3 regions of the Streptomyces sp. CA-243310 genome follow, and region 3 is predicted to be linked to each of the others. Evidence: riboswitches for the same ligand, from Rfam matches in the RefSeq annotation. Region 3 holds a riboswitch; each other region holds the start of a gene.
The links. Region 3 has a riboswitch for cyclic di-AMP ahead of ACQEVM_RS11745 (M23 family metallopeptidase). Riboswitches for the same ligand answer to the same signal wherever they lie in the genome.
Positions count from the first base shown of each region.

Region 1: it holds a riboswitch for cyclic di-AMP, as region 3 does, so the genes downstream of both, ACQEVM_RS09380 (M23 family metallopeptidase) here and ACQEVM_RS11745 (M23 family metallopeptidase) in region 3, are expected to answer to the same signal.
Region 2: it holds a riboswitch for cyclic di-AMP, as region 3 does, so the genes downstream of both, ACQEVM_RS31030 (transglycosylase family protein) here and ACQEVM_RS11745 (M23 family metallopeptidase) in region 3, are expected to answer to the same signal.

Region 1 covers NZ_JBNJMF010000001.1:2,024,958-2,034,368, reverse strand. The annotation lists gene ACQEVM_RS09385 (GntR family transcriptional regulator) at 21-686, opposite strand; gene ACQEVM_RS09380 (M23 family metallopeptidase) at 840-1,640, opposite strand; cyclic di-AMP (ydaO/yuaA leader) riboswitch at 1,654-1,812, opposite strand; gene ACQEVM_RS09375 (M16 family metallopeptidase) at 1,996-3,363, opposite strand; gene ACQEVM_RS09370 (M16 family metallopeptidase) at 3,384-4,727, opposite strand; gene ACQEVM_RS09365 (DNA gyrase/topoisomerase IV subunit A) at 4,976-7,432, shown strand; gene ACQEVM_RS09360 (restriction endonuclease) at 7,599-9,411, shown strand, end outside.
Region 2 covers NZ_JBNJMF010000002.1:2,982,462-2,991,872, reverse strand. The annotation lists gene ACQEVM_RS31040 (cytochrome P450 family protein) at 1-1,087, shown strand, start outside; gene ACQEVM_RS31035 (transglycosylase family protein) at 1,202-2,224, shown strand; cyclic di-AMP (ydaO/yuaA leader) riboswitch at 2,502-2,672, shown strand; gene ACQEVM_RS31030 (transglycosylase family protein) at 2,676-3,395, shown strand; gene eno (phosphopyruvate hydratase) at 3,670-4,965, shown strand; gene ACQEVM_RS31020 (FtsB family cell division protein) at 5,070-5,558, shown strand; gene ACQEVM_RS31015 (DUF501 domain-containing protein) at 5,617-6,156, shown strand; gene ACQEVM_RS31010 (exopolyphosphatase) at 6,153-7,130, shown strand; gene ACQEVM_RS31005 (methyl-accepting chemotaxis protein) at 7,529-8,935, shown strand; gene ACQEVM_RS31000 (hypothetical protein) at 8,932-9,411, shown strand, end outside.
Region 3 covers NZ_JBNJMF010000001.1:2,586,846-2,596,256, reverse strand. The annotation lists gene ACQEVM_RS11760 (ATP-binding protein) at 1-143, opposite strand, end outside; gene ACQEVM_RS11755 (MBL fold metallo-hydrolase) at 440-1,654, opposite strand; gene ACQEVM_RS11750 (SGNH/GDSL hydrolase family protein) at 1,854-2,639, opposite strand; gene ACQEVM_RS11745 (M23 family metallopeptidase) at 2,803-3,849, opposite strand; cyclic di-AMP (ydaO/yuaA leader) riboswitch at 3,854-4,040, opposite strand; gene ACQEVM_RS11740 (tyrosine-protein phosphatase) at 4,352-5,167, shown strand; gene ACQEVM_RS11735 (aspartate aminotransferase family protein) at 5,207-6,622, opposite strand; gene hpnH (adenosyl-hopene transferase HpnH) at 6,619-7,650, opposite strand; gene ACQEVM_RS11725 (1-hydroxy-2-methyl-2-butenyl 4-diphosphate reductase) at 7,656-8,324, opposite strand; gene shc (squalene--hopene cyclase) at 8,321-9,411, opposite strand, start outside.

The sequences.
Region 1 (9,411 bases), 560 kb from region 3:
TCCTTTGTATACGGGCCTTGTTAATGCGGGCCACTCGCCATGTTTACGGCAGGTTGCGAAGTCCTCACGCGCCGCCGGTGCGCCGCGGCCGCGCGCTCGGCGTGCAGGGCCGTGAGGGACCGGGCCCGCTCGGCGTCGCCGCGCGCCACCGCGTCCACGATCGCTCCGTGCTCGGCCCAGGAGTCCACGGGGCGCGTCGGGGCCTCCACCGAGAACATCCAGGCGATCTTGTGGCGCGTCTGCGTCAGCAGGGCGATCAGCCCGGGGCTCGCCGACGCCTGGGACAGCGTCTCGTGGAACCAGCCCCCCAGGGACCGCAGATCCTCCCCCTGGCCCCTCCTGGCCCGTTCCTGGCCCAGCCTGACCAGTCCGCGCAGCACCTTCAGATGCGCCTCGGTGCGTCGGCGGGCCGCCCGGGAGGCGGCGAGGGGCTCCAACAGCATCCGCAGCTCCAGGAGGTCCGAGGCCTCCTGCTCGGTCGGCTCGGCCACACAGGCTCCGGCATGTCGGCGGGTGGTGACGAAGCCCTCCGACTCCAGGGTGCGCAGGGCCTCGCGGACCGGGACGCGGGAAACTCCGTAGCGACGGGCCAGCACTTCCTCGGTGAGGCGCCCGCCGGGCCCGAAGACGCCGGAGATGATGTCGTCGCGGATTGCTGTGCATACCGCGTGCGCAGGAATTCGCAAGACCGGACCTCCGCTTGATTTCGTGACCGTGCCGCGACTCTATTGCAACACACGATAATTTCCGAGGACGGCCCCTGATGTGAAACATTTCCCGCCAACGCGAAAGGCCCCGGCTCGATGAGCCGGGGCCTTCAGCGAAGAGGTGCGAAGCGATCACACGTTGACGTCGTGCGAGCGCAGGTACGCGATCGGGTCGATGTCCGAGCCGTACTGCGAGCCGGTGCGGGCCTCGAAGTGCAGGTGCGGGCCGCTGGAGTTGCCCGTGGAGCCCGACAGGCCGATCTGCTGGCCCGGGGTGACCTGCTGGCCGACGGAGACGTCCAGCGAGGACATGTGCCCGTACTGGGTGTACGTGCCGTCGTTGTGCTTGATGACGACGTTGTTGCCGTACGCGCCGCCGTAGCCGGCCTCGACGATCGTGCCGGCGCCCACGGCGTGGACCGAGGTGCCGGACGCCGCGTGGAAGTCGATGCCCGTGTGGCTGCCGGAGGACCACATGCCGCCGCCCGCGTGGTACTGCGTGCTGACGTAGGAGCCGTCGACGGGAGCGACGAAGGTGTTGAGGCGCTTGCGCTCGGCCTCGCGGGCCGCACGCTCGGCGGCCTCGCGCTCGGCCTTCGCCTTGGCCTCGGCGAGGCGCTTGGACTCGGCGGCGCGCTGCTTGGCGTCGGCCTCGGCCTGGGCCTTCGCGGCGGTGATGTCGGCGGCGCGCTGCTGGGACTCGGCCTGGGTCTCGATCTCGCCCTGCAGGTCCTCGGCGACGACGACGGCGTTGAGGCCGGTGTCCTCCACCGTGGAGGCGGCGGGCTCGCCCGCGGCGAACGCGGGGCCGGCCAGCGTGCCCACGACGCCGGTGGTGGCGAGGGCGGCTATACCGGCGTAACCGGCGGTCTTGCGGCTCAAACGGCTGGAACCACGGTGCTTACCGGCGACACGACTGCTGCCAAACGCCATGAAGAGGTTGATCCTTTCCTTCCTTCTCGCCTACCGGGTTAGCTGACGGGTTCGGAGCAGGAAGGTCTCCTACGGGCCCCCTCTTGCGAGGCGGTCCGATTCACCCCAGGGACACATGTGGGTCCCCGGCTCCCCAGGCTCGCGCCTGACGGGGACTCGGCGATTGCTGTCCGGTGCCGCGGGTGCGGCGGGCACAACTGACGAACAGCACGGCCGACGCTAGGCGGATCATCAGGCAATCACCAAACACGTGCGCTCTTTTGTTACCTACGCCACACCACATACAAGCAACCTCACCACTAAATGGACAAAAGGGGCTCAGGCGACAAGTCGCCTGAGCCCCTTTGATTTCAGGTCAGTTGCCGACGACGCTCACTTCGCCGATCCCCAGCGCCCGCACGGGCTCGGCGATCTGCGACGCGTCGCCCACGAGGATCGTGACCAGCCGATCCACCGGGAAGGCGTTCACCACGGCCGAAGTCGCCTCCACCGTTCCCGTCGCGGCCAGTTGGGCGTACAACCGGGCCTGGTAGTCGTCCGGCAGCTCCTGCTCCACCTGGTCCGCGAGGGTGCCCGCGACCGAGGCGGCCGTCTCGAACTTCAGCGGCGCCACCCCCACCAAGTTCTGTACCGCCACGTCCCGTTCGGCATCGGTCAGACCGCCCTCCGCGAGGGTGCGCAGCACCGTCCAGAGGTCGTCCAGCGCCGGGCCGGTGTTCGGGGTGTCCACCGAGCCGCTGATGGCCAGCATGGACGCGCCCTTGCCGTCGGCGGTGGAACGCAGCACCTGCCCGAAGGCGCGCACGCCGTACGTGTACCCCTTCTCCTCGCGCAACACCTTGTCGAGGCGGGAGGTGAGGGTACCGCCGAGGCAGTACGTGCCGAGCACCTGGGCCGCCCAGACGCGGTCGTGCCGGTCCGCGCCGATCCGGCCGATGAGGAGCTGCGTCTGGACCGCTCCGGGGCGGTCCACGATGACCACGCGACCCGTGTCGTCGGCCGTCACCGGGGGCACCGGGAGCGGATCGGCGGAATTGCCGGTCCAGGCGCCCAGGGTGTCCGCCAGGATGGCGTCCAGGTCGATCCCGGTCAGGTCGCCCACGACCACCGCGGTGGCGGTCGCGGGGCGCACGTGGGCCTCGTAGAAGGCGCGTACGGCACCGGAGTCGATGCGGGCGACCGTCTCCTCGGTGCCCTGGCGGGGCCGGGAGATCCGCAGGTCGGCCGGGAACAGCTCCTTGGAGAGCTGCTTGGCGGCGCGGCGCTGCGGGTTGGCCGACTCGTGCGGGATCTCGTCGAGACGGTTGCGCACCAGCCGGTCGACCTCGCTGTCGGCGAAGGCCGGGGCGCGCAGCGCCTCGGCGAGCAGGCCGAGCGCCTTCGCCAGGCGGGAGGCGGGAACCTCCAGCGAGACCCGCAGGCCCGGGTGGTCGGCGTGCGCGTCGAGGGTCGCCCCGCAGCGCTCCAGCTCGGCCGCGAACTCCTCGGCGGAGTGCTTGTCGGTGCCCTCGGACAGGGCGCGGGCCATGATGGTGGCCACCCCGTCCAGCCCCTCGGGCTCCGCGTCGAGCGGCGCGGCGAGGTTGATCTCGACGGCGACGACCTGCTGCCCCGGACGGTGGCAGCGCAGCAGGGTCAGCCCGTTGGCGAGCGCACCGCGCTCGGGGGCCGGGAAGGCCCAAGGCCTGGCCTCGCCGGCCTCCGGCCGCGGGTGGAAGGTCATCGTGACGGCTGCGGTGTCGCTCACTGCTCCGCCCCTTCGTTCTCGTCGTTCTCGTCGGACTCGTCGGCCGCCAGGGGCTCGTACACGAGCACCGCGCGGTTGTCCGGGCGCAGTCGGGCGGCGGCCACGGCCTGCACCTCCTCGGCGGTGACGTCCAGGACGCGGCCGACGGCGGTCAGGGCGAGCTGCGGGTCGCCGAACAGCACCGCGAAGCGGCACAGTTCGTCGGCGCGGCCGGCGACCGTGCTCAGCCGGTCCAGCCACTCCCGTTCCAGCTGGGCCTGGGCGCGCTCCATCTCCTCGGCGGTGGGGCCCTCGGCGGCGAACCGCGCGAGTTCCTCGTCCACGGCCGCCTCGATGGCGGGCACCTCGACCCCGCTGGAGGTCTTCACGTCCAGCCAGCCGAGCGACGGCGCGCCCGCCAGGCGCAGCATGCCGAATCCTGCGGCCACGGCGCTCTGGTCGCGGCGGACCAGGCGGTTGTGCAGCCGCGAGGACTCGCCGCCGCCGAGGACGGTCAGCGCCACGTCGGCGGCGTCGCACTCCCGGGTGCCGTCGTGCGGCAGTCGGTAGGCGGCCATCAACGCGCGGGCCGGGACCTCCTCGACGATCTCCTCGCGCAGCTGGGCGCCCATGACCTCGGGCAGCGAGCCGTCGCGCGGCGGCTGCTTGCCGTCGTGCGAGGGGATGGAGCCGAAGTACTTCTCGACCCAGGCGAGCGCCTGCTCGGGGTCGATGTCACCGACGACCGAGAGCACCGCGTTGTTGGGCGCGTAGTACGTGCGGAAGAAGTGGCGCGCGTCCTCCAGGGAGGCGGCGTCCAGGTCGGCCATGGAGCCGATCGGTGTGTGGTGGTACGGGTGCCCTTCGGGGTACGCGAGGGCGGTGAGCCGCTCGAAGGCGGTGCCGTACGGCACGTTGTCGTACCGCTGGCGGCGCTCGTTCTTGACGACGTCGCGCTGGTTCTCCATGGACTCGTCGTCCAGGGCGGCCAGCAGCGAGCCCATCCGGTCCGCCTCCAGCCAGAGGGCGAGCTCCAGCTGGTGGGCCGGCATCGTCTCGAAGTAGTTGGTGCGCTCGAAACTGGTGGTGCCGTTCAGCGAACCGCCGGCGCCCTGGACGAGCTCGAAGTGCCCGTTGCCGGGTACGCTCGCGGACCCCTGGAACATCAGGTGCTCGAAGAGGTGAGCCAGACCGGTCCGGCCCTTGACTTCGTGGCGCGAGCCGACGTCGTACCAGAGGCAGACCGCGGCGACCGGGGTCAGGTGATCCTCGGAGAGCACCACGCGCAGGCCGTTGGCCAGCCGGTGCTCGGTCGCTGTCAGGCCGCCGGAGCCGGCCTGGGCTGTGGCCGTGTGACCCATGGGCATGTGGTCCCTTCGATCGCGATGCAGAGATTTCTGTCAGACCTGCCACTGTATGCAAGCGCGTCGACCACCGGAGAAGTTCCCGGGTTCACTCCTGGGTCGGAGTCGGCGTTGTCGGTGCCTCGGGACACAATGGTCCGCGTCACCACTGTCCGCAGGGCCGACCCAGCCTTGCGGTCACAGCCCGTCAGTCCCCGTCAGACCCCGAGTACACCCCCCTTTCATGGTTAAGGAGCCGCGCAGCGATGGCCCGCCGCAGCACGAAGACCCCGCCGCCGGAGGATTTCGAGGAGAAGATCCTCGACATCGACGTCGTCGACGAAATGCAGGGCTCCTTCCTCGAGTACGCGTACTCGGTGATCTACTCCCGCGCCCTGCCCGACGCCCGTGACGGCATGAAGCCGGTGCACCGGCGCATCGTCTACCAGATGAACGAGATGGGCCTGCGCCCCGACCGCGGGTACGTGAAGTGCGCGCGCGTCGTCGGCGAGGTGATGGGCAAGCTCCACCCCCACGGTGACGCGTCGATCTACGACGCCCTGGTGCGCATGGCCCAACCCTTCTCGATGCGGCTGCCGCTGGTCGACGGCCACGGCAACTTCGGTTCGCTCGGCAACGACGACCCGCCGGCCGCGATGCGTTACACCGAGTGCAAGATGGCCGACGCCACGTCACTGATGACGGAGTCGATCGACGAGGACACCGTCGATTTCACCGCCAACTACGACGGCCAGGAACGGGAACCGGTCGCGCTGCCCGCGGCATACCCGAACCTGCTGGTCAACGGCGCCTCCGGAATCGCCGTCGGCATGGCCACCAACATGGCCCCGCACAACCTCGGCGAGGTCATCGCGGCGGCCCGCCACCTGATCCGGTACCCGGAGGCGGACCTGGAGGCGCTGATGCGCTTCGTGCCGGGTCCCGACCTGCCGACCGGCGGGCGCATCGTGGGGCTCGCCGGCATCAAGGACGCCTACGAGAACGGTCGAGGCACTTTCAAGATCCGCGCGACCGTGGCCGTGGAGGACGTGACCCCGCGCCGCAAGGGCCTGGTCGTCACCGAACTGCCCTTCACGGTCGGCCCCGAGAAGGTCATCGCGAAGATCAAGGACCTGGTCGGCTCCAAGAAGCTCCAGGGCATCGCGGACGTCAAGGACCTCACCGACCGCTCGCACGGCCTGCGCCTGGTCATCGAGATCAAGAACGGCTTCCACCCGGAGGCCGTCCTGGAGCAGCTCTACAAGCTGACGCCGATGGAGGAGTCCTTCGGCATCAACAACGTCGCGCTGGTCGACGGGCAGCCGCTCACCCTGGGTCTCAAGGAACTGCTGGAGGTCTACCTCGACCACCGCTTCGAGGTCGTCCGGCGGCGCAGCGAGTTCCGGCGGGGCAAGCGGCGCGACCGACTGCACCTGGTAGAGGGGCTCCTCGTGGCGCTCCTCGACATCGACGAGGTCATCCGCCTCATCCGGGACAGCGACAACTCCGCGCAGGCGAAGGAACGCCTGATCGAGCGTTTCTCCCTCAGCGAGATCCAGACCCAGTACATCCTGGACACCCCGCTGCGCCGGCTCACCCGCTTCGACCGGATCGAGCTGGAGTCCGAGCGCGACCGGCTGGCCGGCGAGATCGACGAGCTGACCGGGATCCTGGACTCCGACAACGAGCTGCGCAAGCTCGTCTCCTCGGAACTGGCGGCGGTGGCGAAGAAGTTCGGCACCGAGCGCCGGACGGTGCTGCTGGAGTCGGCGGGCACGGCCATCACGGCGGTTCCGCTGGAGGTCGCGGACGACCCGTGCCGGGTCCTGCTCTCGTCCACGGGTCTGGTGGCCCGCACGGCGAACGCCGCGCCGCTGCCCGAGGAGGCGGACGGGGCCCGTGCGAAGCACGATCTGATCCTCTCCCAGGTGGCAGCGACCGCCCGCGCCGACGTGGGAGTCGTCACCTCGTACGGTCGCCTGCTGAGGCTGTCGGTGATCGACCTGCCGCAGTTGCCCGACACCCACTCCGCGCCGAACCTGGCGGGAGGCGCGCCCGTCACGGAGTTCCTGACCGGGCTGGAGGCGGACGAGACGGTGGTCTGCCTGCTCTCGCTGGACGAGTCCTCCCAGGGCCTGGCCCTCGGTACCGAGCAGGGCGTGGTCAAGCGGGTCGTGCCGGACTATCCGGCGAACAAGGACGAGCTGGAGGTCATCACCCTCCGGGAGGGCGACCGGATCGTCGGAGCGGTCGAGTTGCGCACGGGCGAGGAGGACCTGGTCTTCATCACCGACGACGCCCAACTGCTGCGCTACCCGGCGGCCCAGGTGCGTCCGCAGGGCCGCCCGGCAGGCGGCATGGCGGGCATCAAGCTCGCCGACAACGCCAAGGTGATCCACTTCTCGGCCGTGGACCCGGGCCGGGACGCCATGGTGTTCACGGTCGCGGGCTCGCACGGCACCCTGGACGACTCGCTGCTGTCGGCGAAGCTGACCCCCTTCGACCAGTACCCGCGCAAGGGACGCGCCACCGGCGGCGTCCGCTGCCAGCGGTTCCTGAAGGGCGAGGACGTGTTGGTGCTCGCGTGGGCCGGGGGCGCCCCGGTCCGGGCGTCCTCCAAGAACGGGGCCCCGGCGGCGCTGCCGGCCGTCGACCCGCGCCGTGACGGGTCGGGTACGGCGTTGCCCGCTCCCGTGGGGGCACTGGCGGGCGGCGCCCTGTAGCGGAACGCGTCGTGCGGGGACGCCCTGTGGGGCGACGCCCGCGACACGTGGCCACTGACGTGTCAGGGGCCGGGGCGTGCGGGGTGCGGGGTCTTCGGGCCGCGCACCCCGCACGCCCATGAGTGTTTTCCTGGTACATGTCGGTGGGGGCGGGAGAGCGGAACTGATGAGTCGTCGGTCGAGCGGGTTGATCGGGGTCTGGGCCGAGGCCCAGCGCCAACAGCAGCGGACCCAACTGATCCAGCAGCGCGAGGCCGAGCGCAGACAGCGCGCCCACGAACGGGACGTGGCCCGCGGGCAGCGGGAACAACAGGCCGCGTACAAGCAGCACCGTGAAACCGAGGCCAGGCGCAGGACCGAGCGCCTCGACGCGGAAGTGGCGGCCCTTCAGGGGTTGTTGGCGGCCGGCTGCCGGGCACCGGCCTTCCGCATGGCCGCCCTGGTCCGCTCCGAGCGGCTGGAGCCCTTCGACGCGGGCACACTCGCCCACCCCGTGCCGATGCCACACCTCCAGCAGTTCCAGCAGCAGAGCGGCGGCTGGGGAGCCGGCCCGAGCCGGCGGGCGCAGGCGGAGCGCGAGGCGCACGAGCAGTACACCCGGGCCTGGCAGGCGGCCCACGCGGCGGAGCAGCGGCGACAGGGACAACTGGCCTCCCACCGGCGGCAGTACGACGAGTGGGCGGCCGGGCAGCTCGCCGACGTCCGGGCGCACAACAGCGGCCTCGCCGAGTTGGCCGAGGCCCTGCGGGCCGGGGACGCCGAGGCCGCCGTGGAGTACTTCTCGGCGGCGCTGTACTCCTCCACGGCATGGCCCGAGGACCTGCCGAGACAGGTGTCCGCCGCATACGACCCGGCGGCCCGGCAGTTGGTGCTGGACTGGGAACTGCCTCGGTACGCAGTGGTCCCCGAGGCCAAGTCGGTGCGCTACGTGCCGAGCACCGACCAGGACAAGGAGACCGCCAGACCGGCCGGCCCGCGCCGGGCCGTGTACCGGGACCTCCTGGCGCAGTGCGTGCTGTTGGTGCTGCGCGAGCTGTACGCGGCGGACGAGTTCGGCGCGCTGGACTCGGTGGTGGTCAACGGTTTCGTGGACGACCACGATCCGGTGACCGGCCGGGAGGCGCAGATCGTCCTGGCCACCGTGCTCGCGGGGCGCTCCGACTTCACCGGGCTGCGCCTGGAGCAGGTCAGCGCGGTGGACTGCCTCGTCGACGGGCTGCGGGGGCAGCTGTCGACCCGGCCCGACCAGCCGGCCGGCGTACGGGCGGGCCGCAGGCCGGGAGAGGTCGGGGCGGTCGTCAGCCATGGCGGGCACGCGGGCGGCGGGGCGGAGGAGCCGGACCTCTTCACGATGGATCCCATCGCTTTCGAGAACCTGGTCGCCGAACTGTTCCGGGCGATGGGCATGGAGGCGGTGACGACCCAACGGTCCGGGGACGGCGGGGTGGACGTGGAGGCGCTGGACCCGGCCCCGATCCGGGGCGGTCGGATCGTGGTGCAGGTCAAGCGCTACCGGAACACCGTCCCGCCGACGGCGGTGCGGGACCTGTACGGCACGGTTCAGGACGCGGGGGCGAACAAGGGGGTGCTGGTCACCACCTCGTCCTTCGGACCCGGGTCGTACACCTTTGCCAACGGCAAGCCGCTGGAGTTGGTTCCCGGGGTGGACTTGGTGGACCTGCTGCACCGGTACGGGCTCCGGGGGCGTCTCGGCGGTACGGCGACCGGCGGGGCGGGACGGGCTTCGGGTTCGGGTTCGGTGTCGGCCTCGGCTTCGGAGGCGGTCACGGTCGCCGTCGCGATGCCCGCGTCGGCGTCCGCCCCGGTGCCCGCGCAGCGTACGGGCACGGCCTCGGCGGACGATCACAACATCCTCGGCATGAACTGGTCGGGCGGTGTGGCGCTGGACGTGTGCGCGCTCGTCTGCGAGGGCAACCGGGTGCTGAGCGAGGACCACTTCGTGTTCTTCAACAACCCCC
Region 2 (9,411 bases), on a different contig from region 3:
CCAGGCCCTCGCGGACCAGCGCCTCAGCAAGAACCCGGCGCACCACGCGGAGCCGGCGCACGCCAAGGGCAAGACCGGCATCCCGGGGGAGCGCAAGGCGGAGCTGATGACGCACCTGCTGAACATCGACCCGCCGGACCACACCCGGCTGCGGCGGCTGGTGTCGAAGGCGTTCACCCCGCGCCGGGTCGCGGAGTTCGCCCCGCGCGTCCAGGAGCTCACCGACCACCTCATCGACGGGTTCGCCGCGAAGGGGGAGGCGGACCTCATCCACGAGTTCGCCTTCCCGCTCCCCATCTACGCCATCTGCGAGATGCTCGGCGTACCGCGCGAGGACCAGGACGACTTCCGGGACTGGGCCGGGATGATGATCCGGCACGGCGGCGGACCGCGCGGCGGGGTGGCCCGTTCCGTGAAGCGGATGCGGACCTACCTCGGGGAACTCATCCACCGCAAACGGGATGATCTGGGCAACGACCTGATCTCGGACCTGATCCGGGCCGGCGATCACGGCGACCACCTGACGGAGGCCGAGGCCACCGCGATGGCCTTCATCCTGCTCTTCGCCGGCTTCGAGACGACCGTGAACCTCATCGGGAACGGCGTCCACTCCCTCTTCATGAACCCGGAGCAGCGCGAGCGCCTCCAGACGTCCTTGGCCGCCGGCGAGAGCGGGCTGCTGGAAACCGGTGTCGAGGAGCTGTTGCGGTACGACGGGCCCGTGGAACTGGCGACCTGGCGGTTCGCCACCGAACCGCTGACCCTCGGCGGGCGGGACATCGCGGCCGGCGATCCGGTGCTGGTGGTCCTCGCGGCTGCGGACCGGGACCCCGCAAGGTTCGCAGAACCGGACACTCTGGACCTGTCCCGGAGTGACAATCAGCACCTCGGATACGGGCACGGCATCCACTACTGCCTCGGTGCGCCGCTCGCGCGCCTCGAAGGGCAGACGGCGCTCAAGAGTTTGCTGATGCGTCTGCCGGATCTGGAACTCGCCGTTCCACCTGCGGACCTGCGCTGGCGGGGCGGACTCATCATGCGTGGCCTGCGCACACTTCCGGTCCGCTTCACACCCCGAAACGACTGAGGCGCGACCGGAGCCGGCCTGACCGCGAGTCAGTTTCCGACCAAACTTGTTACTTGTATGCCAAGGCCGCTAGGTTCTGCCGTTACCCCGCCGTTATGCGAAAGGTACAGCCTCATGCGTTCCGGGAACGGCCGCCACAGACGCCCCAAGCAAATACCCGCACTCGTCGTCACCGCCGGAGTCGCCGGTTCCGCGCTGGCCCTGCCGCTGCTCGCGGCAACCAACGCGAGCGCCGCCGACGCCGGCACGTGGGACACGGTCGCCGAGTGCGAGAGCGGCGGTTCCTGGAGCGCCAACTACGGCAGCGGCGCCTACGGGGGGCTCCAGTTCACCCAGGAGCAGTGGAACGAGGCCGGCGGACTCGACTACGCGACGCGCCCCGACCTCGCCAGCCGCGCCCAGCAGATCGCCATCGCCGAGAAGGTGCTGGCCTCGCAGGGCCCCCAGGCGTGGCCGCTGTGCGCGTCCTCGGCCGGCCTGACGCGACAGGGGCCGTCGGCCGCGGTGGACCCCGGCCGGGTCGAGACACCCGCGCCGGTCGCGCCCACCCCCTCCCGCCCCGACTCCGCGGTGCCGAAGAGCGGTTCCACGCCGGCCACCGACTTCGGGGTGCCGACGCCCAGCGCGCCCACCCCGAGCCTGCCCACCCCGTCCGGCGCGCCCTCGTTCACGCTGCCCGACGTACCGCAGGGGCCCAACGCCGGACTGCCCGTCATGCCGGACCCGGACCCGACCCTTCCCACCGGCCCGGGCAACCAGCCGCCCGTCACCCCGACCGCCCCGGGCGGCACGACCACCCCGGTGGTCCCCTCGGACCCCGCCAGGGACCCGAACCCGGCCGACCCGTCCACCACGCCCTCGGCCCCGACCGGCACCCCGACGGGCACCCCGACCGACTCCGCGGCGGACGGCGGCGGCAAGCACCGCGGCCCGGCGGCGAACGAGGGCCCCGGAGCCGTTCCCAACACCGCGCCGGAGCCCGTCTACACGGTGAAGGCGGGCGACAGCCTGACCGCCATCGCGGACGCCAAGGGACTCAAGGGCGGTTGGACCAAGCTCTACGAGGCCAACGAGCAGGTCATCGGAGGGGACGCGGACCTCATCAAGCCCGGTCAGAACCTGGATCTAACCAAGTAATAGGGGCAGTTCGGGCACCCATTAAGATCCGAATGTCCGGTATCGGCAAGTGAGACATGCATCTCTTCCGCCCAACTGGCGTGTCCCGTATCGAAGCTGCTGCAAACCCCGCCCTCACCTGCGCAAACGTCCCTAAGCGGAACGCAAGTAGGGCCCTTTCCCCCCGATGTTGCTCGTTGAACATCGGGGGGAGACCTGTCTACCTTCTGAGTCGCTCGTCACCGCGAGCCTCTTCGACCGCATCGCCGAATCCTGCCGGCGGACGGAGAGAACAGTCGTCGCGCAAGCGCCGAAGGCAGGAGCGGGGGAACCAAGGTAGGCGCCGGAACGGGCCGTCGAGAGACGGCCGCGGACCGGCTGGGGGTTAAGACGCGCGCCAGTCGTGCGGCCGGGCAACTCACTCGCCCGAACCCGACAGCTCACCTCGTAGGCGTCGGTGAGGAGAAACTCCATGCTGCTTTCCGGCAAGGGCAAGCACCGTCGCGCCTCCAAGGCCGCCCGCATCGTCACGCTCGCCGGTGTCGCCGGTGTCGCCGTCGCGGCGCCGCTGATGGCCGCGGGCTCCGCGTCCGCCGCCACCACCTCCGAGTGGGACAAGGTCGCCTCCTGCGAGTCCGGTGGCAACTGGTCCATCAACACGGGCAACGGCTACTACGGCGGCCTGCAGTTCTCGTCCGGCACCTGGGCCGCCTACGGCGGCAAGGCCTACGCCTCGCAGGCCAACCAGGCCTCCAAGTCGCAGCAGATAGCCGTCGCCGAGAAGGTTCTCAAGGGTCAGGGCAAGGGTGCCTGGCCGTCCTGTGGCGTGGGCCTGTCCAACGCCTCGTACGACGGTGGCGGCTCGGCCGAGACCCCCAAGCCGAAGAAGCAGCAGGCCGCTCCCAAGAAGCAGCAGGCCGCGCCGAAGGCGGAGACCAAGCGCTCCGAGGGCTCCACCACCACGCGCTCCGAGCGTTCCACGGCCGCCCCGGCGCCGCAGAAGGCCCCGAAGACGACCGCCGCCCCGAAGATCGGCAACGGCTCGTACGAGGTCAAGGCCGGCGACACCCTGGGCACCATCGCCGACGCGAACGGCGTCAAGGGCGGCTGGCAGAAGCTGCACGAGCTGAACAAGGACATCGTCCCGGACGCCGACCTGATCTACCCCGGGCAGAAGCTGAAGCTCAGCTGAACCCCCCGATGACCCCGCGTCAGTCCTGACGCAACCCCTGCCCGGCGCGTACCCCTCCACGCGCCGGGCGGTGGCGTGTCCGGGCCCGGTCGGCACCGATCCGGCGGACGATCAAGAGACGTATGTCCTGGAAGAAGGGTATTCGGGCCCTTTTTCGTCCCAGGACCCGGGCGGTCGGCCGGTCGAGTGGCCGGAGCCGGTTAGGCTCTAGTCGGCAAGGCCATCCCACGGCCTGACCCGCCACCGCACACCCAGCGTCACATCCCAGAAGGAGATGCTCGTGCCGTCCATCGACGTCGTCGTAGCCCGGGAAATCCTGGACTCCCGAGGCAACCCCACGGTCGAGGTCGAGGTTGGCCTCGACGATGGCAGCACCGGTCGTGCTGCAGTTCCGTCCGGCGCCTCCACCGGTGCATTCGAAGCCATCGAGCTGCGTGACGGTGACCCCAACCGTTACTTCGGCAAGGGTGTCGAGAAGGCCGTCCTCGCCGTCATCGAGCAGATCGGCCCGGAGCTCGTCGGCTACGACGCCACCGAGCAGCGCCTGATCGACCAGGCCATGTTCGACCTGGACGCCACCGACAACAAGGGCTCCCTCGGCGCCAACGCCATCCTCGGCGTGTCCCTCGCCGTCGCGCACGCCGCGTCCGAGGCCTCGGACCTGCCGCTCTTCCGCTACCTCGGCGGTCCGAACGCGCACCTGCTGCCCGTCCCGATGATGAACATCCTCAACGGTGGGTCGCACGCCGACTCCAACGTGGACATCCAGGAGTTCATGATCGCCCCGATCGGCGCGGAGTCCTTCTCCGAGGCGCTGCGCTGGGGTGCCGAGGTCTACCACACCCTCAAGAAGGTCCTGCACACCAAGGGCCTCTCCACCGGCCTGGGCGACGAGGGCGGCTTCGCCCCGAACCTGGAGTCGAACCGCGCCGCGCTGGACCTCATCGTCGAGGCCATCAAGCAGGCCGGCTACGTCCCCGGCAAGGACATCGCGCTCGCGCTCGACGTCGCCGCGTCCGAGTTCTACAAGGACGGCAAGTACGAGTTCGAGGGCCAGTCCCGCTCGGCCGCCGAGATGACCGAGTACTACGAGGAGCTCGTCTCCGCGTACCCGATGGTCTCCATCGAGGACCCGCTGTACGAGGACGACTGGGCCGGCTGGAAGACCCTCACCGACAAGCTGGGCTCCAAGGTCCAGATCGTCGGCGACGACCTCTTCGTCACCAACCCCGAGCGCCTGGCCCGCGGCATCGAGGAGGGCTCCGCGAACGCCCTGCTCGTCAAGGTCAACCAGATCGGTTCGCTGACCGAGACCCTCGACGCCGTCGAGATGGCCCAGCGCAACGGCTTCAAGTGCATGATGTCGCACCGCTCCGGCGAGACCGAGGACGTCACCATCGCCGACCTCGCCGTCGCCGTGAACTGCGGCCAGATCAAGACCGGCGCCCCGGCCCGCTCGGACCGCGTCGCCAAGTACAACCAGCTGCTGCGCATCGAGGAGATCCTCGACGACGCCGCGGTGTACGCGGGTCGCTCCGCCTTCCCGCGGTTCCGCTCCGCGAACCAGTAGGAACGGCGGGGGCTCACCACGCCCCGGCCTCCGTACGTCCCCGCACTCGGTCCCGTACCGTGTGCGGGGACGTATTGCGTAGCGCACACAGGGGAGGCGGGACCATGGCCGGGAACCGGGATCGGTTCTCCACCTTCTCGACCGCGACCAGGCTCAAGGCCCTCGGCGAACGGACCGCGGCGCACGTCTACCGCTCCCAGTCACGCCGTCAGGTCCGCCGCAGCCGGCTCACCGGCCGGGCCGCGCTCCTGGTGCTCGTGCTCTGTACCCTGGTCGTCGCCCTCGCGTACCCCATGCGCCAGTACGTGTCCCAGCGCTCCGAGATCGCGCAGCAACAGCGGAACGCCACCGACGCGCGCGAACGGCTGGAGAAGCTCCGCGACGAGAAGGCCCGCTGGCAGGACCCCGCCTACGCGGAACAGCAGGCGCGCAAGCACCTGCACTTCCTGCGCCCGGGGGAGATCGGCTACATCATGAACGACCCCGGCACCGAGGCCAAGGAAGACCGCCGCACCGGGCAGTCCGGCTCCGACCGGCCCTGGTACTCGAACGTCTGGGACGGCGTCGACAAGGCCGACCGCCCCGGCGACTGACCCCGACACGCCACGCCCGCGACACACCCGCACACGAACGAAGAGACTCATCCCAGGCATGCAGACGCCCCCGCCCCAGACCGACCGCACCGAGCCGACCGCCGCGGACATCGAGGCGTTCCAGCAGCAGCTCGGCCGCCCGCCGCGCGGGCTGCGCGCCATCGCGCACCGATGCCCCTGCGGGCAGCCGGATGTCGTCGAGACCGCGCCCCGACTCCCCGACGGCACCCCCTTCCCGACGCTGTTCTACCTGACCTGCCCGCGCGCCGCCGGTGCCATCGGCACGCTGGAGGCCAACGGCGTGATGAAGGAGATGCAGGCCCGGCTCGCCGACGACCCGGAACTGGCCGCCGCCTACCGGGCCGCGCACGAGGACTACATCACCCGCCGCGACGCCATCGAGGTCCTCCAGGGCTTCCCGAGCGCCGGCGGCATGCCGGACCGGGTCAAGTGCCTGCACGTGCTGGTGGGCCACTCGCTGGCCGCCGGCCCCGGCGTGAACCCGTTCGGCGACGAGGCCCTGGCGATGCTGCCCGAGTGGTGGGCCAAGGGCCCCTGCGTCACCCCGTGCGGGGAGAAGAAGGACGCGGACGCGTGAGCGCCACACGGGTCGCGGGCATCGACTGCGGCACGAACTCCATCCGCCTCCTCGTCGCCGACTGCGACCCGGCCACGGGCGAGTTCGTCGAGCTGGACCGCCGGATGACGATCGTCCGGCTGGGCCAGGGCGTGGACAAGACCGGCCGGCTGGCCCCGGAGGCGCTGGAGCGCACCTTCGCCGCGTGCCGCGAGTACGCCGCGGTCATCAAGGAACTGGGCGCCGAGCGGATCCGTTTCGTGGCGACGTCGGCCTCCCGCGACGCCGAGAACCGGGACGACTTCGTCCGGGGCGTCCTGGACATCCTGGGCGTGGAACCCGAGGTGATCACCGGGGAGCAGGAGGCCGAGTTCTCCTTCACCGGCGCCACCAAGGAGCTGACGGGCCGCACCGACATGGAGCGGCCGTTCCTGGTCGTCGACATCGGCGGCGGCTCCACCGAGTTCGTCGTGGGCACCGACCACGTCCGGGCGGCCCGCTCCGTGGACGTCGGCTGCGTCCGGATGACGGAACGCCACCTGGCGGTGGACGGGACCGTCACCGACCCGCCGACCGAGGAGCAGATCGCCGCCATACGGTCCGACATCGAGTCGGCCCTGGACCTGGCCGCCGAGACCGTGCCGCTGACCGAGGCCCGCACCCTGGTCGGCCTGGCCGGCTCGGTGACCACCGTCGCCGCCATCGCGCTGGGGCTGACGGAGTACGACTCGGCCGCCATCCACCACTCCCGGATCCCCTACGCGAAGGTGCGGGAGATCAGCGAGCGGATGCTGACGGCCACGCACGCCGAACGCGCCGCGATCCCGGTCATGCACCCGGGCCGGGTCGACGTGATCGGCGCCGGCGCCCTGGTCCTGCTGGCGATCATGGAGCGGATCGGGGCCGAGGAGGTCGTGGTCTCCGAACACGACATCCTCGACGGCATCGCGATCAAGACCGCGGAAGACGTCGAGGCCGACAAGCAGCGGACCTGACCCGGTGAACCACACGAGGGGGGGCGCTCCGGCCGGCCGGTCGGAGCACCCCCCCTCGTCGTCGGATGCCGCGGTGGACGTCACGGCGGTCGCCGACCTTGACGACGAGGGCGACGAGTTCGCGGCCTCGGCCTCCCGGGCGGGCCCGGTGTCGTACGCGTGGACGAATACTTCGCGCCGGCTCCTGGTCGAGGCCACGAATCACCCCCGAAGAAGGGGCTGTTGATTCCGTTTCCCCTCCCCCCGTTCGGCTGATGGGGGATCATATGGTGAATTGTTGAGGTGGGGGATGACCCGCCGCACCGCGGTCTGTCACGGCCGGGCGCGCGCGGCGGCGCGGCCTTCGGCACGACGTGCCGGTGAGGGGCCCCCACTCCACGTCTTCCATGGGGGTGGACATGCCCGTTGGGGCACTGGCGACGGCCTCCGTCGTCGCCACACAGCTCAACGAACTGGCGGCCAAGCCGGGGCTCGGCTCCCGTCGGGACGAGCTGAAGTCGCTGGCCGACGCCCTCCAGGGACTGGGTGACGGCGACATCGAACCCTGGACCGAACTCGACCTCCTCCAGGCCTACGCCCGGCCGGAGAGCGTGAGCGCCGCCCTGGCCGAGACACCGGAACACCGGGGCTGGGCCCTGCTGGAGGTCGCCATCGGCACCCTCGTGTTCCTGCCGCTGTTACTCACCTGGTTCGGCCTCAGCCGAGCCGCGGACGCCTACCGGACACTCATCGGCGAGGACCCGAAATCCGCCGCCCGCCCCTTCCTGCAACTGTGGCAGTCCGGCTTCGAGGGCCGGCTGGCCGACTGGTCCACCTTCGGACACGTCGCAGGATCCGCCACCGCCGTCATCCTCCTGCTGTGCCTGCTCGCCACCGTGCACGGGGTGCGCAGAACCCGTACGGAACACCGGGCCGACCAGGCGCGACGCACCGCCGACGAACTGCTCGCCCTCCTCGTCCCGCTGCTCACCCGGGCCCAGTTGCTGCTCAACGAACAACGCCTCTCCTCTCCCCGACGGTTCACGGCGGAGCTCACCGGGGCCGCCGCGAACCTCGGCAGGCTCGGCGACAACGCGGTGCGCGCCCACCAACAGCTCGGCGCGGTCGCGACCTCGCTCGCCACGTCGGTCGAGGCGGCGAGCACCCGGCTCGACGCCCTCGACTCGGCCGTGCTGCCGCTGGAGCGGGCCGTCGCCCGGGTCGAGGCCGCCGTACAGACGAACACCGGCGAGGTCGGTCGGGCCGTCGCCGCGCTCACCGACCCGCTGGAACAGCACACCTCCCGCCTGGAGACCGTGGTCAGCGGCAACGGGACCATGCTGCGCAAGGCGCTGGAGGACGTGCGCGAGGTCAACGGCGAGGTCCGCGACGCCCTCGGCGCAGCCGGTGAACGGGTCGAGGACTCGGTGACCACCCTGGCCGCCGCGCAGCGCTCGTTCACCACCGGCACCGAACTCGCCGCCGACGTCACGGCGCGGGTCCTGCACCGCCTCGGCGACGTCACGCAGGACACCGCGGAGGCCGTGGCCCTCGCACAGCGGGCGGTGCTGGGTCTGGAGGAGCAGACCGGCGCGCTGCGGCAGGCCGCCGAGCGGTTCGCCGAACTGGCCCGGGCGATGGCCGGGGCGGCGGACGTCTCCGCCGCGGCGGCCGAGGCCAGGACGCTCGTCGACACGCGGTTCGTCCACGACGCCCGGACCGGCCCCGCCCCCGTGCGCGCGCGGGCCGTCGGGGTGGACCTGGCCAAGGAGCACGACGCCCACGCGCACCCGCAGGACGATCCGACCCGGACGGCCCGACGATGAGGAGGCCGCCGCGGCCGCGGTTCAACCCGCTGACCCTCGCCGGCTGGTTGTTCGCCGACATGCTCCTGGTCCTGGCCATGGTCGCGATGGGCGACCGGGGCGACCCGGTGAAGGCGGCCGAGGCCTCCAGCGCCGGGAGCGGAGCCTCGCCCCGACCCGACGCGACACCCGGCGCGAGGCCGAGCCCCACTCCCTCGGGGCCCCGGTCCGTGGAACGGCGGGCGGTGACGTTCTCCTTCGACGCCGACTCCTCCGACACCGAGCGCATCGTGGGGCAACTGCGCGCCAGGACGAAGGCGCACGACGGCCGCACCGCGGCCTTCGTCCTGACCTTCGGCCGCAGCCCCCGGGTCGGCGACGGCGTGGACTACGCCCGCCACGTCAACGCCCTGCTGACGAAGGCCCGCCCCGCGATGTTCACGGGCGCCACCACCCGGGACTTCTTCGTCCAGGGATCCTCCGGCGACCACGCCGAC
Region 3 (9,411 bases):
AAGATCACCGCGGCCGCGCCGCTGAGTCCTGCGGCGAGAGTGGGCAGGACGGTGGCGCGGAGCATCTGGGGGCGTATCTGCCGGCCGGGACCGGTGGCGGCGTGTCTCGACGGGGAGTGGCGGGCGGCGCGGAGTGCGGACATCGGCGTCCTCGGTACGTGGGGCCCGGGCCCCACGTACCGAGGCCCGGCGTTGATCACCGGATACCCACGCTAGACCGCACTCTCCCGCCCGGGACCGTCAGTCGGGAACTTGGCGGGGGTGCTTCCCGCTTGCGACGGAGCGCTCGTACGACAGCCCGAATCCGCCGGGAGCGCGTACGGCCGGGCAGGTGCGGGCGTACGCCGTCCCAGCGCGCGCCCGCGCTCCCGGCGAGGACCGGAGCCGCCCCCGGGGCCCCGAGCCCCTTCGTGACCCGGGGCCCCGGGTCGCGAAGGGGCTACGACCCGACGGCCTCCGACTCCTCCCGGCCGGTGACGGCCGGGGCCGACGCGGTCCTTACGGGGGCCGCCGGCGCGGCCGTCGCCGTACGGGCGGGGACGGGTTCGGCGGCGACGAAGGGCCGCCACCACGGTTCGACCGGCGCGTCGGAGGAGCCCGGTTCGAACGGCTGGCCCGGCACCGGCAGGGCGATGGCGGAGCCGGTCTCCCGGGAGGCGGTCACCGTGCCCTCGCCGGGTTCGTCCCAGGGGTGCAGGGCCAGGTTGAACGTGCCCCAGTGGATGGGCAGCATCGTGCCGTGCGGGATGCCGCCCTGGAGGTCCAGGTGGGCCTGCATGCCCTCCTGCGGCGTCATGTGGATCTCGCTCCAGTATTCGGAGTACGCGCCGATCTGGATCATCGTGGCGTCGAAGGGACCGTACGTCGCGCCGATCTCCTTGAAGCCGGGGAAGTAGCCGGTGTCACCGCTGTGGTAGATCCGGTGCCGCTCCCCCGCGACGACCCAGGAGGCCCACAGGGTGAACTGCTGGTTGCGCAGCCCCCGACCGCAGAAGTGCCGGGCCGGGGTGGCCGTCAGCGAGAGCCCGGCGACCTCGGTGGTCTCGTTCCAGTCGAGTTCGCGGATCCGGTCGGCGGGGACCCCCCAGCGCTCCAGGTGGGCACCGACGCCCAGCGGGACGGCGAAGACGATGTCCCGACCGGCCAGGGCCTTGATCGTCGGGAGGTCGAGGTGGTCGTAGTGGTCGTGCGAGATCACGACCACGTCCACCTCGCCCAGGGAGGCCAGCGGTACGGGCACCGGGTGCAGCCGCTTGGGTCCGGCGAAGGGGAAGGGGGAGCACCGCTCGCCCCACACCGGGTCGAAGAGCACCCTGCGGCCGTCGATCTCGGCGAGCACGCTGGAGTGCCCCATCCAGGTCAGGCGCAACCCGCTGACCGGCGGCTTCGCCAGTTCGGCGAGGGTCGTGGGATACACCGGGATGGCGCCCGAGGGGCTGCGCCTGACCCGCTGTTCCTTGTGGAAGTAGATCTTGGCGAACTCCGCCATCGAGCCGGAGGGCCTGGTCCGGGCGCCGACCGGGTTCTGGAAGACGCCGTCGGCGAAGTTCGGCGAGCGGCGGATCCGCTCCAGGCGCGCGCCTGACGGATCCGCGCCGAAGGCTTCGGGCCGCAGGGCACGCAGCCGGGGACGCAGGGGACGGGAGCCGGTCAAGGCGCCTCCAGGGTGGATCGGGGCGGGACGGTCGTACGTCTACGACCATCCCAACGCACACCGGCCCCGAAGGATTCCTCGCGGCACCGACCGACTCCCCGGGCCCGCCGTCCCGCGACCCGGCCGGCGGATCCCCCTGGGTCCTGAACGCCTGCCCCGAGGGCTCGGCCTGCGGGCTCGGGTCCTGCCGCCTCGGGTCCTACAGGGGCAGCAGGTCGGGGCGCTTGGCCTCGACGTGGTCCCCGGAGGACTCGCCGCGCAGCCTTCGGCCGATCCAGGGGACCAGGTGCTCGCGCGCCCACTGGATGTTGTCCCGGGTCACGTCCACCGATCCGCGCGGTCGCTCCGGCGGCCACGGCTGGTCCGGGTCGGTCGGCACGTCCAGGCCGAGCACCTGCGCGGCGCGCAGCGCGACGCGGGTGTGGCCCTCGGGCGAGAGGTGCAGTCGGTCTCCGTCCCAGGCCCGTCGGTCCTGTACGGACTTCAGGGACCACAGGTCGAGGACCGGGCAGTCGTACTTGTCCGCCACGGCGCGCACGTGTGCGTTGTACGTGGCGATCTTGCCCCGCATGTACCGCAGGACCGGTACGCCCCGGGTGTCGAATCCGGTCGTGATCATGACCTGCCCGACGGAGCCCACGAGATCGGCCACGGCCGCCTCGAACCGCTCCGCCGTCGCGTCCGGGTCGCTGCCCGGCCGGATGATGTCGTTGCCGCCCGCGCAGAAGGTGACCAGGTCCGGCGCGAGGGCCTTGGCCCTGGGTACCTGGTCGGCCACGATCTGGTCGAGGAGCTTTCCGCGCACGGCCAGGTTGGCGTACCGGAAATCGTGTTCTTCGCGCCGATCGGCCAGGAGTACGGCCAGCCGGTCCGCCCAGCCGAGATGTGAATCCCCGGGTCCCGGGTCCCCCACGCCCTCGGTGAAGCTGTCCCCGATCGCCGCGTACGAGCCGATGGTCTTGAGTGTCGTCTTCGTCGCTGCCACAGTTCGACATCCTTCACCCCCGCGGCCGACCTACGCCAACGTAATGAGGGGTTGACGGACCGTGATCTATCCCACCATGCATACGCGGAATAAGAATCGCGTGAGGCCGGGCCCCTCCTCGGGTCCCGGCCTCACGCGTGTCCGTGCTCCTGCGAGCGGTGCGTCAGATGCTGACGCCCTTCGAGCGGAGGTAGGCCAGCGGGTCGACGTCCGAGCCGTAGGACGGGCCGGTGCGGATCTCGAAGTGGAGGTGCGGGCCGGAGGAGTTGCCGGTGGAGCCGGAGAGCCCGATCCGCTGTCCGGGCGTGACGCTCTGGCCGGTCGAGACGGACAGCGAGGACATGTGGCCGTACTGCGAGTACTTGCCGTCCGCGTGCCGGATCACGACCTCGTTGCCGTACGCGCCGCCCCATCCGGCGGAGACCACGGTGCCCGCGCCGACGGCCTTGACGGTGGTGCCGGAGCTCGCGATGAAGTCGACGCCGGTGTGGTAACCGGAGGACCACATGGCGCCGGAGGCACGGTACTGGGTGGAGATCCCGCCGCCGACCGGGGCGACGAAACCGGTGCCCGTACCGGCGCTCGCGGAGGTGTCGCCGGAGGTTTCACCGCCCTGACCGCCGGAGGCCGCGGGCCGCTTGGCGGGGGCCTTGGTGGCGGAGTCGTCGTCGGAGCCGGCCTGAGCGGCGCCGGAGGACCGCTCGGGCGACTTCGGAGCGGGGGTGGCGGCCTTGCCGGAGCGCGACTGCGACTGCGACGGGCGGGCCGGGGCGGGGGCCGACTCGGTGGCGGGTGCGGCCGAGCCGAGGGTCAGCCTCAGGCCGGGGTGGATCATCGAGGGGTCGGAACCGACGGCCTGCCGGTTGTCGGCGTACAGCCGCTCCCAGCCGCCGGAGAGCCGGCGGTCGGCGGCGATCTTCGAGAGGTAGTCGCCCGACACGACGGTGTAGACGGTCGGGGCGGCCTTCGCGGCGACGGGAGCGGCCTGGGTGGCCTGGACGGACACCGGGGACTGCGGGACCGACACGGGCGCCGCGTCCGGGGCCGACACGGGCGCGGCGACGGGGGCCGCCGCGGGAGCGCCGGCCGCGTGGGCGCCGGCGGCTCCGATCAGCGGCAGGGCGAGAGCCGCACCACCGGTTCCCGCGACGGCGAACCCGCGGGACAGGGAACTGGTCTTCGGACGGCGGTGCTTACCCTTTGCGGGCATGGCGGATTCCTCTCCGACGCCTGCGAGGTGAGCTGTCGGGTTCGGACTGGAGATGTCCGGCCGCGCATCGGCGTCGGTGACGACGGCCGAGGTGCGGCTTCACCCCTAGCCGTCCCGGAGACGAGGCCCGGAACGGCGGCTTACCTGGTTCCCCCGCTCCTGCCGCGCGCGTGAATAGTCGGGTGGGGTTCCCGGGCGGCGGCAGGATTAGGCGGTCCACCCGGATCGATCGCGAAGGTAATCGAGTCCTGCCGCGCACAACAAGCCATGAATTTCCTGACGGAATCCCAGACATGGGGGGACGACGGAATTCCCGTCACCCTCTGTCCATTCCGAGTCATCAACAACCCTCGCCACATGGCAATTCGGGATTCGTGATCAGGCACGCACGGTCACCGTATGATCTGGCTCACGGAGCCTGGCGCGATCTCGCCTCCGCTGATGGCAAGTTGTTCCCAAGTAGTGTAATTCGGACACCTCACGACGACGCGGAGGAACCCTCTTGACCCGGCAGATACCCCGAACCCCGTCCACGGCGCCCGAACTGTCCGGAGTGCGCAACTTCCGTGACGTGGGCGGGATGACGACCGCCGACGGACGGAGGGTCAGGACAGGACGACTCTTCCGAAGCGGACATCTCGCACATGCCACCGAAACCGACGCACAGTTCCTCGTATCGCTCGGGCTGCACACGGTCTTCGACTTCCGCAACGACGCCGATCACGCGCTGGAAGGGCAGGACGTGGAACTGCCCGGCGTCCGGAACGTGAACATCCCCCTCTCGGATCCCGCCGACGGTCGGGAGTTCTGGACGATGGTCCGCGACGGCGACCTCGACCGGCTGCGTGCCGTACTGGGTGACGGAAAGGCCTCCGCCCGGATGGAGAACTCCTACCGCGGCATCATCCGGAACCGGACCGTCGAACACGGTCGGGTCGTCCGCTCCCTCGCCGAGGAGAGCCTCCCCGCCCTGATGCACTGCGCGGCGGGCAAGGACCGGGCCGGCCTGTCGATCGCCGTCACCCTGCTCGCGCTCGGGGTGGAACGCGAGGTGATCGTGGCGGACTACCTGGAGTCGAACGCCCCGCACAACCGCTACCGGGTCCGCCGCGGCAGCGACGCCCCCGAGGCCCGCTCGCCCGAGGTCATGGCCCTGCTCGCCCCGCTCTTCGACGCCCGCGCCGAGTACCTGGGCGCCGCGTTCGAGGTCGTCGACGAGACCTGGGGCGGGGTGGACGGCTACCTGACGGAGGGTCTCGGGCTGACGCCCGAGACCCTCGACCGGCTGCGGGACCGGCTCCTCGAGGAAGCGGTCTGATTCCGTCGACGGTGGACACCGCCGGGTGGAAGCAGGCCTTCAGCGGTTGCCGACGGCCTGCTTCACCAGCGTCCGACCGAACTCCCACATCAGCCCGCCCCCGCCGTGCGCCTCGTCCATGACCTCGCGGAAGGCGCCGACGAACCGGTCGACGTCCCGCTCGTCCACGATCAGCGGCGGAATGAGCTTGATGACCTCCAGGTGATCCCCGGAGACCTGGGTGAGGATCCGGTGCTTCTGGAGCAGCGGTACCACGACCATCTGCGCGAAGAGCCCCTTGCGGGCCGCCTGGAGCATCGTCCAGCGGCTGCGCAGCCCCAGCGAGGACGGTCGGCCGAACTCGATGCCGATCATCAGGCCGCGACCGCGCACCTCGTGCAGCAGCTCGTACTCGTCCACGAGCGCGGCGAGCCGCCCGCGCAGCAGGTCGCCCGTCGATCGCGCACGGGCCACCAGCGCCTCGTCGTCCATGACCGAGAGCACCGCCAGTCCGGCCGCCATCGCCTGTGCGTTGGATCCGAAGCTGGCGGAGTGCACCAGGACCCGGTCCATCGAGGAGTAGACCTTCTTGAAGATCCAGTCCTTGCCGAGGGTGGCGCCCACGGGCACGTACCCCCCGGAGAGGGCCTTGGCGACGCACACCAGGTCCGGTTCCACGCCGGGTTCGTGCTGATAGGCGTAGAAGTCACCGGTACGTCCGAGGCCGGTCTGCACCTCGTCCGCGATCAGCAGCGCCTTGTGCCGGTGCAGCAGTTCCTGCGCGGCGAGCAGGAACCCGGGCGGGGCGGCCAGCACGCCCTTGCCCTGGATCGGTTCGACGACGAGCGCGGCCACGTCGCCGCGCCGCAACTCGCGCTCCAGGGCTCCCAGGTCTCCCAGCGCGATCTTCGTGTCGGGCAGCAGCGGGGCGAAGCCGTCCCGGAAGCCGTCCTCCCCGTTGACCGAGAGCGACCCGGTGGTGAGGCCGTGGAAGGCGTGGTCGCAGTAGAGGACCCTGGGACGCCCGGTGGCGTACCGGGCGAACTTCAGGGCCGTCTCCACCGCCTCGGTGCCGCTGTTGCCGAAGAAGACCCGGTCCAGGTGCGGACTGTACGACAGCAGTTTCTCCGCGAGCAGTCCGGGCAGCGGCTGGCAGTCGAAGCGGGTGAGGTCGGCGAGCTGCGCGTCCAGGACGTCGTGCAGGGCCCGCCGGACCACGGGGTGGTGGCGGCCCAGTCCCATCACCCCGAAGCCGGCGAGCATGTCCAGGTAGTCGTTGCCCTCGGCGTCGAAGAAGTGGGCTCCCTCGGCCCGCTCGTAGACCTTGTCGAAGCCGATGGTGCGCAGCATCCGGGGCAACTGGTGGTTGAGGTGGCGGCTGTGCAGCTCGTACCGCTCTCCCCCGCGTTCGGCCAGCAGGGCGCCGAGGTCGAAGCCCTTGCCCCGGCCGCCCTCCCCCACGTGGCCGGCGCTCATGCCGACGTGCCCCGGTTGCCGCCGATGGTCTCCCGGGCCGCGCGCAGGGACTCCTTGAGGGAGCCCATGGTGGCGAGGACGGCGGTGGGTTCGTAGCCGCAGTGCGCCATGCAGTTGGCGCAGCGCGGGTCCTTGCCCCGGCCGTACTTGCTCCAGTCGGTGTCCTCGATCAGCTCCCGGTACGTGGGGACGTATCCGTCGCTCATCAGGTAGCAGGGGCGCTGCCAACCGAAGAGCGAGTAATTCGGAATGGCCCACGCGGTGCAGGGGAAATCGGCCTTGCCTTCCAGGAAGTCCAGGAAGAGCGGTGAGTGGTTGAGTCGCCAGCGACGCCGATTGCCGCCCGCGAAGGCCTTCCTGAAGAGTTCGCGGGTCTGTTCCACTCCGAGGAAGTGTTCCTGGTCGGGCGCCTTTTCGTACGCGTAGGCGGGCGAGATCATCATCTCGTCCACCTCCAGGTCGTCATTGAGGTAGTTCAACACCTCGATGATGGTCTGGGGGGTGTCGGTGTTGAAGAACGTGGAGTTCGTGGTGACCCGGAATCCACGCTTCTTCGCCTCCTTGATGGCCGCCACGGCCTCGTCGAAGACGCCTTCCTTGGCCACCGACTCGTCGTGCCGTTCGCGCAGGCCGTCGATGTGCACGGCGAACGCGAAATAGGGGGACGGGGTGAACTTCTCGATCTTCTTGCGGAGGAGCATCGCGTTGGTGCAGAGGAAGACGTACTTCCTCTTGGCCACCAATTGACGGACGATCTCGTCGATCTGCGGGTGCATCAAGGGCTCGCCACCGGCGATGGAGACCATGGGCGCCCCGGACTCCAGGACGGCGCCCACCGCCTGGGCGACCGGCATGCGCTGCTTGAGGACGCCGGCCGGGTGCTGGATCTTCCCGCACCCCTCGCAGGCCAGGTTGCAGGCGTAGAGCGGCTCCAGTTCGACGATCAAAGGGAACTTCTCGACCTTGCGGAGCTTCTGTTCGAGAAGATAGGTCCCGACCCTGATGGACTGTCGCAACGGCATGGCCATCTGGCTCACCTCCTGGGGAGCGGCAAAGAACGGTGCCAGTCATGAAACGCGGGCAGTACGGCGCGCAACACACGGAAAGCCGATATTCCTCCGCGCACCGTGCCGATACGGACGAGCTCGTGCTCCGGAGCGTCCACGATCACCCGGACGGCCGCAACCGGGCGGTTCGCGCCGGGTTCCGCGGCGGGTCCGCCGACGGCGGTCCACAGCGTGGCCGCGGATTCCATGTCGACCGCGACGGCGCCGGTGGCGCGCAGGTGCGCGCGCTCCTGGCCGCGGACCACGTGGTCGGATCCGGTCAACGCGCCGAGGTGCACGGTCCGGCCGGGTACGGCCCGGGCCAGTGCCTCGGCGAGCAGGGCGGTGCCGTCGCAGGCGACGGTGCCGCGGGGGTCCCGGGTCTCCTCGGCGACGACGAGGTCGCCCGGGTTCATGCCGGGTACCAGGCCGGCGCAGAAGCCGGTGGCGAGCACGGCGGCCCGCTCCATCCCCGGGGTGGTGAGCGCCCGGCCGACGGCGGCGTCGGCGGCGCGCGGGCCCATGCCGGTCCGCAGGACGGTGTGCGGGGGGGCCGAGCCGCGGTCGCCGCCGCCGCGCAGGGCCAGGCGTTCGATGCGCAGGGCGCAGGCGATCAGCAGCGCGGGATCGGCCCGGGGCGACCGGGCCGCGGTCATCGGGCCTCCCGCGCGAGGGCCCCGGTCGATCGGCCCGACCAACCGTCGGGGCCGAAGGGTTCGCCGTACAGGTAGCGTCCGAGGGCGGTGAGCGGGAAGACCTGCCGGTACAGGTGGTAGTTGATGGAGAAGTCCCAGGGGAAGCCGGTGCCGGTGAAGTACGGCTCGTCCCAGGAGCCGTCCTCCTCCTGAGTCCGGACCAGGTAGGCGATGCCCCGCTCCACGGCCGCGCCGTCGCGTTCGCCGGCCGACAGCAGCGCCATGAGCGCCCAGGCGGTCTGGGAGGGAGTGGAGGCGCCCTTCCCGGCCCATGACGGGTCGTGGTAGGACCGCTGGTCCTCGCCCCAGCCGCCGTCCTCGTTCTGTACGGTCTCCAGCCAGCCCGCCGCCCGCCTGATCGCGGGGTGCGAGAGGGGCATCCCGGCGGCCGTCAGGGCGGGTACCACCGATCCGGTGCCGTACACGTAGTTGGTGCCCCAGCGGCCGAACCACCCTCCCTCCGGCTCCTGTTCGGCCAGCAGCCAGGCGATTCCGCGAAGGGTCCGCGGCTCGGCGGACCTCCCCTCGACGGCGAGCATCTCCACGACGTGGGCCGTGACGTCGGCCGACGGGGGGTCGATCACCTCGCCGAAGTCGCAGAAGGGCAACTTGTTCGGGTACGGGCTGGTGTTGTCGGCGTCGAAGGCGCCCCAGGCCCCGTTGCGGGACTGCATGCCGAGCGTCCAGGCCACTCCCCGGGCGATGGCGGCCTCGACGCGCTCGGGTTCGGGGTGGCGGATCCGGCGCAGGGCCAGGACCACCTCGGCCGTGTCGTCGATGTCGGGGTAGTTGTCGTTGTGGAACTCGAACGCCCAGCCGCCGGGGGCGAGTCCGGGGCGTCGGACCGCCCAGTCACCGGTCCGGGTGATCTCCTCGCCGAGCATCCAGTCGGCCGCCTTGACGAGGGCCGGATGGTCGGGTGCGACGCCCGCGTCGGCCAGCGCGATGGCGGCGAGGCAGGTGTCCCAGACAGGTGACTGGCAGGCCTCGATCATCCTGGCGCCGTCCTCGCGCCACACGGCGAACCGGTCGAGGGACTCCAGCCCCG